DNA from 3 places in the Pseudomonas sp. URMO17WK12:I7 genome. Region 2 is predicted to be linked to each of the others. Evidence: predicted binding sites of a transcription regulator. Region 2 holds the regulator's gene; each other region holds the start of a gene.
What was found. The regulator FliA, encoded in region 2, starts transcription of late flagellar genes. The targets are predictions, from matches to a motif close to CTAAAGTTTNNNNNNNNNNNGCCGNTAA.
Positions count from the first base shown of each region.

Region 1: a site for FliA is predicted at 1,904-1,931, ahead of H040_RS23550 (methyl-accepting chemotaxis protein). Genes of this name have one in related genera too.
Region 3: a site for FliA is predicted at 1,214-1,241, ahead of motA (flagellar motor stator protein MotA). Genes of this name have one in related genera too.

Region 1 covers NZ_QLTL01000020.1:51,928-55,201, reverse strand. Annotated here, with positions in the region: gene H040_RS23555 (DUF3144 domain-containing protein) at 1-207, shown strand, start outside; gene H040_RS23550 (methyl-accepting chemotaxis protein) at 211-1,836, opposite strand; gene mtlD (bifunctional mannitol-1-phosphate dehydrogenase/phosphatase) at 2,346-3,274, shown strand, end outside.
Region 2 covers NZ_QLTL01000003.1:183,229-186,502, reverse strand. Annotated here, with positions in the region: gene H040_RS05015 (protein phosphatase CheZ) at 1-581, opposite strand, end outside; gene H040_RS05010 (chemotaxis response regulator CheY) at 600-974, opposite strand; gene fliA (RNA polymerase sigma factor FliA) at 1,095-1,835, opposite strand; gene fleN (flagellar synthesis regulator FleN) at 1,832-2,665, opposite strand; gene flhF (flagellar biosynthesis protein FlhF) at 2,759-3,274, opposite strand, start outside.
Region 3 covers NZ_QLTL01000008.1:131,226-134,499, reverse strand. Annotated here, with positions in the region: gene motB (flagellar motor protein MotB) at 1-294, opposite strand, end outside; gene motA (flagellar motor stator protein MotA) at 298-1,149, opposite strand; gene H040_RS12830 (HDOD domain-containing protein) at 1,280-2,815, shown strand; gene H040_RS12825 (rhodanese-like domain-containing protein) at 2,860-3,274, shown strand, end outside.

The DNA.
Region 1 (3,274 bases), on a different contig from region 2:
GGCAAGGTCAGCGCCTCGATGACCTTTGCCACCAGCCGCTTCAGTGCCTGGCTCAGCGCCCGCAACTTCAAGTCCGGCGCCGAAATGGCTGCGGCCCGCGAGGAAATCCTGAAGTACTTCAGCGAGCAGTACCGGATGATGCTGGAAGACAACGTCGACGAGTACATCGAGCAATTCGACCGTTACGTATTGGGCAAGCAAAGCTGAGCCTCAGACCTTGAACCGCCCCACCAGCGCCGTCATCTCCCCGACCAGCCCGGACAACGCCTGGCTGGCCTCGCTGGTCTGCTGCGCTCCCGCCGCCGAATAGCTCGACAGCTCGCGGATGTTCAGCAGGTTGCGGTCCACCTCGCGCGCCACCTGCGCCTGTTCTTCCGCTGCGCTGGCAATCACCAGGTTGCGTTCGTTGATCTCGCCGATGGCGCTGTAGATGCCTTCCAGTACCTGGCCTGAGGCCAGGGTGACGTCGAGTGTCGACTGGGCCCTGCTGGTGCTGGCTTGCATCGAGGCGACAGCCGCTTCGGTGCCCTGTTGCACACGGCCGATCATTTGCTCGATTTCCTGGGTCGAAGCCTGGGTGCGGTAGGCAAGCGTACGCACTTCATCGGCCACCACGGCAAAGCCGCGCCCGGCATCCCCGGCGCGGGCCGCCTCGATGGCTGCGTTGAGCGCCAGCAAATTGGTCTGCTCGGACACCGAACGGATCACTTCAAGCACCTTGCCGATATCCCGGACCTGGCCCACCAGCTGCGCCAGGTGGGTGCTGCTGGTCTGGATCTCTTGGGTCATGGCCTGGGTGCCGTCGATATTTTCGCTGACTTGCTGACGGCTTTTTTCCGCCAGCTGGTTGGACGCGTGGGTAGCCTGGGAGGTGGTGACGGCATTGCGCGCGACCTCCTCCACCGCCGTGGTCATTTCGGTGACGGCGGTGGCGGCCTGCTCCAGCTCCTGGCCCTGCTGGCGCAGGTGGTTGGCGCTTTGTTCGGTGACCGTGTTCAAGGCAGTCGCTGCATCGGCCAGTTGCCGGGTGCAGCTGCTGATCCCGCTCAGGGTCTCGCGCTGGCTCTGCTGCATGCGCTGCAGTTCATGGAACAACTGGCCGATCTCGTTGCGCCGATGCCCTTCGACTGGCACGCTCAAGTCGCCGCCGGCAATCCGCTGAAAGTGCCGGGCAGCCTCGCGCAGTGGCTGCAGCACGCGCTGCGCGATGAACGCCCAGCACAGCCCGGCGAGCAGCAATGTCGCCGCCAGCAGCCCCAGGCTCAGCAGTTGCGCACGCCCAAGGCGGCGGTCGGATTCCAGCATGATCTGCTGGCCGCGCTCGCTCAAGGCGGCGACCAGTTGCTGGCGCAGCGCCTGCAGCCGGCCCATGGCGTTACCGGCATCGGTGTTGACCTTGAAGTATTGCTCCAGCGAACGTTGCTGCGTGGCTGCGCGTTGGCCGGCCACTGCCTTGGCATACTCACCGAACGTGGCTTGCAGCTCCTGGGCCACCGCGTGCAACGCAGGCTCCTGCACCTGGTTGACGAATTCATCGATCAGCTGCTGGCTCTTGTCGTTCAGCTCGACCGAGAGCGCCATGCGCTTGTTCGCGCTGTCGTCGTGGCCACCCAGTTGCTCGATAAAGCCCGAAGACACGTTGGCACTGGAGCGGATGGCCATCAGCAGGGCATTGTTCAACCGATCCGACTGGTGTGCGGTCTGGTCCAGCTCGGTGATCTGCTCGTCGCTGCCCAGCGCCGCCCGCCAGGCACTGACGGTGGAGAACAGCAAGGTCAGGCTGAACAGCAACAGCACCCAGAACATTCCGGTACGGATCTTCAGGTCGGCAAACATGCGGGCAGTACTCCTCTTGTGCTTGTTGGCGCCACGTCTGGTCGAGGTTTCGACGGCGGGTGAGCAGCTATCGGAGTTGCCGCTAAAGGCTTGAGTGCGCGAATGCGGCTTCTGTTCGGTAACCGAACGGATGTTGCTTGCGCCTTGCATCTGCTTGCGCATACATGCAAGGGTAAAAAAGGAACGTCAATCACCAGAAAAGGAAGAACAGCACCTCATGCTTGGAATCACACGTATCCATCGCTATGTGCGCCCATTGTCTGCCAGCAAGGCTGCAGCCAGTGGGCGTGAATCCAAAGTCAAACGCAGCCCCCGCATTGCCTCGAAGCTCGTCACCCTCCTCTGCACGCCCCGCGCCGTACCGCCCTACCTCTGGGTCAATCCCGAGCGCCCCCCTGTAGATCGCATGCCCCCTACCTGACTGCCCACACTGCAGTCGACGCGCATTGACTCGCCATTCAGTTGCTGGAGGCGAAGGATTTCACGCAAATAATCAGGGGCAACCACCAATGATCTTGTTTCAGGGTAAAAAAATTCTCAGCGCCATCTTCGATATGGATGGCACGATGTTCGACACCGAGCGCTTGCGTTTCAAGACGTTGAAACAGGCCTCACTGGAAATCTTCGGCAAGGCCTTGAGCGAGCAGACGCTGATCGGCTCGCTGGGCTTGAGTGCGAAGAAAGCCGAAGCCCTCGCCAAGGCCCACAATGGCGAAGACTTCCCCTATGCACAGATTCGCCAGCGAGCCGATGAGCTGGAGCTGGAATACGTGCGCAGCCACGGCGTGCCGCTGAAGGCTGGCTTGCTGGAAGTACTGGAGCGGCTGCGCAAGTCCGGCCTGACCATGGCGGTGGCCACCTCCAGCCGCCGGGCGATTGCCGAGGAGTACCTGATCAACGCCAACGTGCTCAAGTACTTCGACATCACCGTCTGTGGCGATGAAGTCAGCCAAGGCAAGCCGCACCCGGAAATATTCCTGCGGGCGGCCCGCGCACTCAATTGCGACCCTGCCCAGTGCTTCATGATCGAAGACTCGGAAAACGGCCTGCTGTCGGCCATCCGCGCCGAAGGCCAGGCCATTCTGATCGAAGACATCAAGCCGCCTGCACCTGAGGTGAAGGCAGGCGCGCTCAAGGCCTACCGCAGCATGCCCGAATTCCTCGCCGACCTGAGCGAGTGCGTGCCCGACCTGGGCATGCCGGAACTCACCGAGCCCTTCCCGGCCTCTCTCAACCAGTTTCGTGTGGGCATCCATGGTTTCGGCGCCATCGGCGGCGGTTACCTGACCCAGGTATTCGCCCACTGGGACGGCTATACCCGGCCCTGCGAAATCATCGCCGCGACCCGCTCGCGCATGCTCCGGGAAACCGTTGCCGCGTTCGGCAGCTACAGCGTGCGTTACGGCGCCAGCGCGTTCGACCAGACCCTTGAAAATGT
Region 2 (3,274 bases):
TCCACTTCGGTCACCAGCGCAGTCACGCGCTTGATCACCTGGCCAGTCAGGTCCTGATAGTCCTGAGCCAGCAGAATGTCGTTGAGGTGGCCGGCGACCTTGCGGTTGCCCTCGGCGCTGTGCGTCAGGAAACTGTCGACACGCTTGACCAGCTCGCGGAACTCCGGTGCGGCGACTTCGCGGCGCATGAAACGCTGCCAGTCGACGCTCAGGCCTTGTGCCTCGCTCGCCAGGTCGTTGAGCACCGGGGTGCTCTCCTCCACCAGGTCCATGGTGCGGTTGGCGGCACCCTCGGTGAGCTTGACCACGTACGAGAGGCGCTCGGTAGCGTCGGTGATCTGCGAAACTTCCTCGGCCTGCGGCATGCGCGGGTCGATCTGGAAACTGACGATCGCGCTGTGCAGCTCACGGGTGAGCTTGCCGACTTCCTGGTACAGGCCACGGTCGCGGGTCTGGTTGAGCTGATGGATCAGCTGCACCGCCTCGCCGAAACGCCCCCGCTCCAGGCTCTCGACCAGCTCCTGGGCATGTTTCTTCAGGGTCGTTTCGAACTCCCCCAAAGACGTTTGTGTTGATTCCATGGCGCCCCCTGACGTGACTCAGCCGTTGACGCGTTCGAAGATCTTCTCGATCTTTTCTTTGAGCACCTGGGCGGTGAACGGCTTGACCACGTAACCATTGACCCCGGCCTGGGCCGCTTCGATGATCTGGTCGCGCTTGGCTTCGGCGGTCACCATCAGCACCGGCATGCCTTTCAGGCGATCGTGGGCACGGACCTTGCGCAGCAGGTCGATACCGGACATGCCGGGCATGTTCCAGTCGGTCACCAGGAAGTCGTAATGGCCACTTTCGAGCATCGGCAGCGCAGTGGTGCCGTCATCGGCTTCATCGGTGTTGGTGAAGCCCAGGTCACGCAACAGGTTCTTGATGATCCGCCGCATCGTCGAAAAGTCGTCAACGATGAGGATTTTCATGTCTTTGTTCAAGTAGACCTCCAAGCAGTCTCAAACGCGCTCGGCCCCGAGCGCGCGCATTCATTCAATTCGGTACAACATGGAAAACGAACGTGGATAACGACCGCAACGACCCCGGGCTCAACGCGCCCGCCATTCCCCCAGGCGGCTGCGCAGGCGCGCGGCACACTGGCTGTGCAACTGGCTGACACGCGATTCGCTGACCCCCAGCACCTCACCGATTTCCTTGAGGTTCAGCTCTTCGTCGTAGTACAGCGCCAACACCAGCCGCTCACGCTCTGGCAGGTTGGCGATCGCATCGGTCAGGGCAGCCTGGAAGCGCTCGTCCTCCAGATCGCGCGACGGCTCGATCTGGCCACTGGCGCCGTCCTCGTGCAGCCCTTCGTGCTCGCCGTCCTGCAACAGGTCGTCGAAGCTGAACAGGCGGCTCCCCAAGGTATCGTTCAAAATCCCGTAGTAATCATCGAGACTCAACTGGAGTTCGGCAGCAACTTCATGATCTTTAGCGTCGCGGCCAGTTCTTGCTTCAACGGCGCGCATCGCGTCACTGACCATGCGCGTATTGCGGTGCACCGAACGCGGCGCCCAATCGCCCTTGCGGACCTCGTCGAGCATTGCCCCGCGGATGCGGATGCCGGCGTAGGTTTCGAAGCTGGCGCCCTTGCTGGCGTCGTACTTGTTGGCCACTTCCAGCAGGCCGATCATGCCCGCCTGGATCAGGTCTTCAACCTGGACGTTGGCTGGCAGGCGTGCCAGCAAGTGGTAGGCAATGCGCTTGACCAACGGCGCATAGCGTTCCACCAGCTCGAACTGGGCGTCTTTGGACGCCTTGCTGTACATCTTGAAGCCGCTCGCGTTCATAGCACGGGCCCTGCGCTGGTGGGTTGCACCAGGCGTTCGACGAAGAACTCAAGATGCCCGCGCGGGTTGGCGGGCAGCGGCCAGCTGTCGACCTTCTGCGCAATGGCCTTGAAGGCCAGGGCGCACTTGGAGCGAGGGAAAGCCTCGTACACCGCGCGCTGCTTCTGCACTGCCTTGCGCACGCACTCGTCGTACGGCACGGCGCCGACGTATTGCAGGGCGACGTCGAGGAAGCGGTCGGTGACCTTGGTCAGCTTGGCGAACAGGTTGCGCCCTTCCTGCGGGCTCTGCGCCATGTTGGCCAGCACGCGGAAACGGTTCATGCCGTAGTCGCGGTTGAGCAGCTTGATCAGCGCGTAGGCGTCGGTGATCGAGGTCGGCTCGTCGCACACCACCAGCAGCACTTCCTGGGCCGCGCGAACGAAGCTGACTACCGAGTCACCAATGCCCGCAGCGGTGTCGATCACCAGCACGTCGAGGTTGTCGCCAATCTCGCTGAAGGCCTGGATCAGCCCGGCATGCTGCGCCGGCGCCAGGTGCACCATGCTCTGGGTACCGGAGGCGGCCGGCACGATGCGCACACCGCCAGGCCCCTGCAACAGCACATCGCGCAGCTCGCAGCGGCCTTCGATCACATCGGCCAGGGTGCGTTTCGGGGTGAGGCCCAGCAATACGTCGACATTGGCCAGGCCAAGGTCGGCGTCCAGCAGCATCACCCGGCGGCCGAGTTCGGCCAGCGCCAGGGACAGGTTCACTGAAACGTTAGTCTTGCCGACGCCACCTTTGCCACCGGTGACGGCGATCACCTGTACGGGATGCATGCTACCCATGTTCGTTGTTTACCTTGTCTTGCCTGGACCCAAGCCACACGCGGGGCGACACTGCCAGCCCCGGAATGTAGGTACTTTGCATACGCTTCATCCTCAACCCGCGCGCCGCGGGTTGTGGTAGAGATCAGCGAACATGTCGGCCATCGCCTCTTCGCTGGGCTCGTCCTGCAACTGCACGTTGACTGCGCGGGTCACCAGCTGGTGCGGGCGCGGCAGGTGCAGGTCGTCAGGAATGCGGGGGCCATCGGTGAGGTAGGCCACGGGCAATTCATGACTGATGGCCAGGCTCAGCACATCGCCGAGGCTCGCCGTTTCATCGAGTTTGGTCAGGATGCAGCCGGCCAGGCCGCAGCGCTTGTAGCTGTGGTAAGCGGCGGTCAGCACCTGCTTCTGGCTGGTGGTGGCCAGCACCAGGTAGTTCTTCGCGGCAATGCCACGCCCGGCCAGGGTTTCCAGTTGCATGCGCAGGGCCGGGTCACTGGCCTGCAGGCCGGCGGTATCGATCAGCACCACGCGCTTGCGCAGCAGTGGCTCCAGCGCAGCGGCCAGCGACTGGCCCGGGTCGACATAGGTCACCGGCACATTGAGGATGCGCCCCAGGGTCTTGAG
Region 3 (3,274 bases), on a different contig from region 2:
CGTAGGCTCGGACTTTACTTCCGGGTTGATGGTCTTGTCCGGCGCCATCTCTGGCGAGCCGCCCAGGTCGATAACATAAGGCGTGCCACTCTCGGAAAAACCGATCGGGTCCTTGAAGTAGCCGGCAATGGCGATCTTCTGCTCGGGCGTGGCGGTAGACAACAGCCACAACACCAGGAAGAACGCCATCATCGCCGTGGCGAAGTCGGCGAAGGCGATCTTCCAGGCGCCGCCATGGTGCCCGCCACCGAAGCGCTTGACGCGCTTGATGATTATCGGCTGATTGTTCTCCATGACTCAGCGACCGCGAACTGCTTGTTCCAGCTCGGCGAAGCTCGGGCGATGCTTCGGATACAGCACCTTGCGCCCGAATTCCACGGCCAGCGACGGCGGCATGCCGGAGGCCGAGGCTACCAGCGAGGCCTTGATCGACTCATAGAGGTTGAGCTCTTCCTTGGCATCGTGCTCAAGGCACTTGGCCAGTGGGCCGAAGAAGCCATAGGCAGCGAGAATACCGAAGAAGGTACCGACCAGCGCCGCACCTACGTGCATGCCGATGGCCGCCTGGTCGCCTTCGCCCAGCGATGCCATGGTCACCACGATACCCAGTACTGCCGCCACGATACCGAAACCCGGCATGCCGTCGGCGATACCGGTGACCGCGTGCGACGGGTGCTCGAGCTCTTCCTTCATGCTCAGCAGTTCCATGTCGAACAAGCCTTCCAGCTCGTGCGGGGCCATGTTGCCGGTGGACATGATGCGCAAGTAGTCGCAAATGAATGCGGTCATGCGCTCGTCCCCCAGTACTGCCGGGTACTTGGCGAAGATCGGACTGGCTGCGGCGTCTTCGATATCGCTCTCGATCGCCATCATGCCTTCGCGACGGCTCTTGTTGAGGATTTCATACACCAGGCCCAGCACTTCCAGATAGAAAGCATGGGAGAAGCGCGAGCCGAACATCTTCATCGACTTCTTGATTACATGCATGGTCATGTAACCAGGGTTGGCCTGCATGAAGGCGCCAAAGGCTGCACCGCCGATGATCAGCACTTCGAACGGCTGGATCAGCGCCGCGATCTTGCCGTGGGAGAGTACATATCCGCCGAGCACGCTCGCGAATACGACGATGATGCCGATAATTTTAGCCATAGGTTCAAAGCACTTGCTGTCGTGGTCAGGGTGAGGGACGGGAGCTTTAAAACTCTTCTTCTACTTATCGGCAGAACTGCGCCAGACTATAGCCACTAACAGCGAAAAGCCAGTTCGGACTGATGTCAAAATGCCAATGGAATCCAAGGTGCCCACTCAGAATCCGCGTACGGTAGAAGCCTGGGTCAAGCTGCTCGACGGTGTCCGTGTACCGGTACCGAAGCAGAGTTACGACCGGGTCATGAGCGCCATCAACGACAATCGCCGCTCGTTGCGCGACATCGCCGAACTGATGCAAGACAGCCCCGCCCTGGTGCTGTCGGTGATGCGCGAGGCCAATCACTCCGCCAACGCCAGCCAGGCCGAACCCGCCGAAAGCCTGGAGGTCGCCCTCAACCGCCTGGGCCTGGCACGCAGCAAGGAACTGCTGATGCGCCTGCCGGCCCTGCCGGAAGACGACATTCCGCCGGTGCTGCGCCAATTTCTGTTGATCAGCCAGCACGCCGCGCAACAGGCCAGCGGCCTGTTCGCCAGCCGTCTGGCGCGCCTGTGGCAGGAGATCCACTGGGGCAGCCTGTTGTTCCTCTCCCCTCTGTGGCCGCTGGCCCTGGCCCACCCCAAGCTGTTGGACGCCTGGGAGCTGCGGGTTATCCACAAAGGCGAGATTGCAGCCGACGTAGAGCAGGAATTGTTCGGTGTGCGTATCTTCGCCCTGTGCCAGGCCATGGCCGAACACTGGCGCTTGCCCAAATGGGTGACCCAAGGCTATCGCCTGCTGCTCGAAGAGCGCGACCAACTGGCCATGGTGCTGAGCATCGCCCGCGAAGAAGACCTGCTCAGCCAGCAACATCGCCTGGACGAGGCACCCGGCTTGCGCCGCTGGTTCAACGAGCCGGCCAACACCGTACTACTGGCCAACAACCTGGCCCTGGCAGCCCAGGTCGGTTGGGACAACCCGCATTTGTTACGCTGGCAGCAGCTGACCGCACTGTATCTGCAAACTTCACTGGAAGACGTACAACAGCAGGTGCACCAACAGGCTGCCGCCAGCGCCCGGCGTCACGCCAGGCATGCGCTGTTCCACCCGGCCGAAGCGCTGATCTGGCCTTGGCACCAGCGCCGCCCGCACCCGGACATGCTGACGCCACCGCCCCCCTCCAGCGAGGACCTCGGCCGCTGGCGCAAGCTGTGCCAGGAGTTGCTGGTCCAGCCAAGCCCGTTCACCAACGCGGTACACCTGGCGACCCAGGCGCGCGACGCCATGCTCGCGTGCGGTATGCAGCGCATAATGCTGCTGACACTGGACCGTGCCAGCGACTATCTGCGCGTGCAGCAAACCGCCGGCCTGCCCAAGGAGGCCGCAGCCATGGCTTTGCCAGTCGCACAGAACAAACTGCTGCAAAAGCTCGTGAGCAAGGCCGGGCAGCTGCGCCTGACGCCTGACAATCACGCCCAGTTCTCGGCATTGCTACCCGCGCCGCTGCGGGCCTTGTTCCGCAGCGAACACGTGCTGCTGCGTTCGTTGGCAGTCAGTGACCAGGTGCTGATGCTGGCCGTGGCCGACCAGGGCGGCAAGCCGCTGGCGGATGTCAGCGTGCAGGCCTTCGGCAAGACTTCGCAATGTATCGAGCGTGCGCTGGCGGTGTTTGCCAACCGCGGCGCCTGAGCCATGCGCTACAATCGCCCCTCTTTCCACACTGGAGAACGTGGATGACCGACTTTTCCGGCCTGCCTTTGGTGATCGAAGCCGCAGACCTGCTGCCGCGCCTGGATTCACCCCAGCTGATCCTGGTCGACCTGAGCAGCGCCAACCGCTATGTCAGCGGGCATATCCCCGGCGCCCGCTTCGTCGAGGGCAAGCGCACCCAGCTTGGCCTGCCTCCGGCACCCGGCCTGCTGCCGCCCCTGGCCGACCTGGAAAAACTGTTCAGCGAGCTCGGCCACCGCGACGACGCAGTCTATGTGGTGTACGACGATGAAGGCGGCGGCTGGGCCGGCCGCTTCATCTGGCTGCTCGATGTCATCGGCCATAGCCGCTACCACTACCTCAACGGCGGCATCCAGGCCTGGTCGCCGGACAAGCTCTCCACCGACGTGCCAGCCCCTGGCAACACGCCCGTGCACC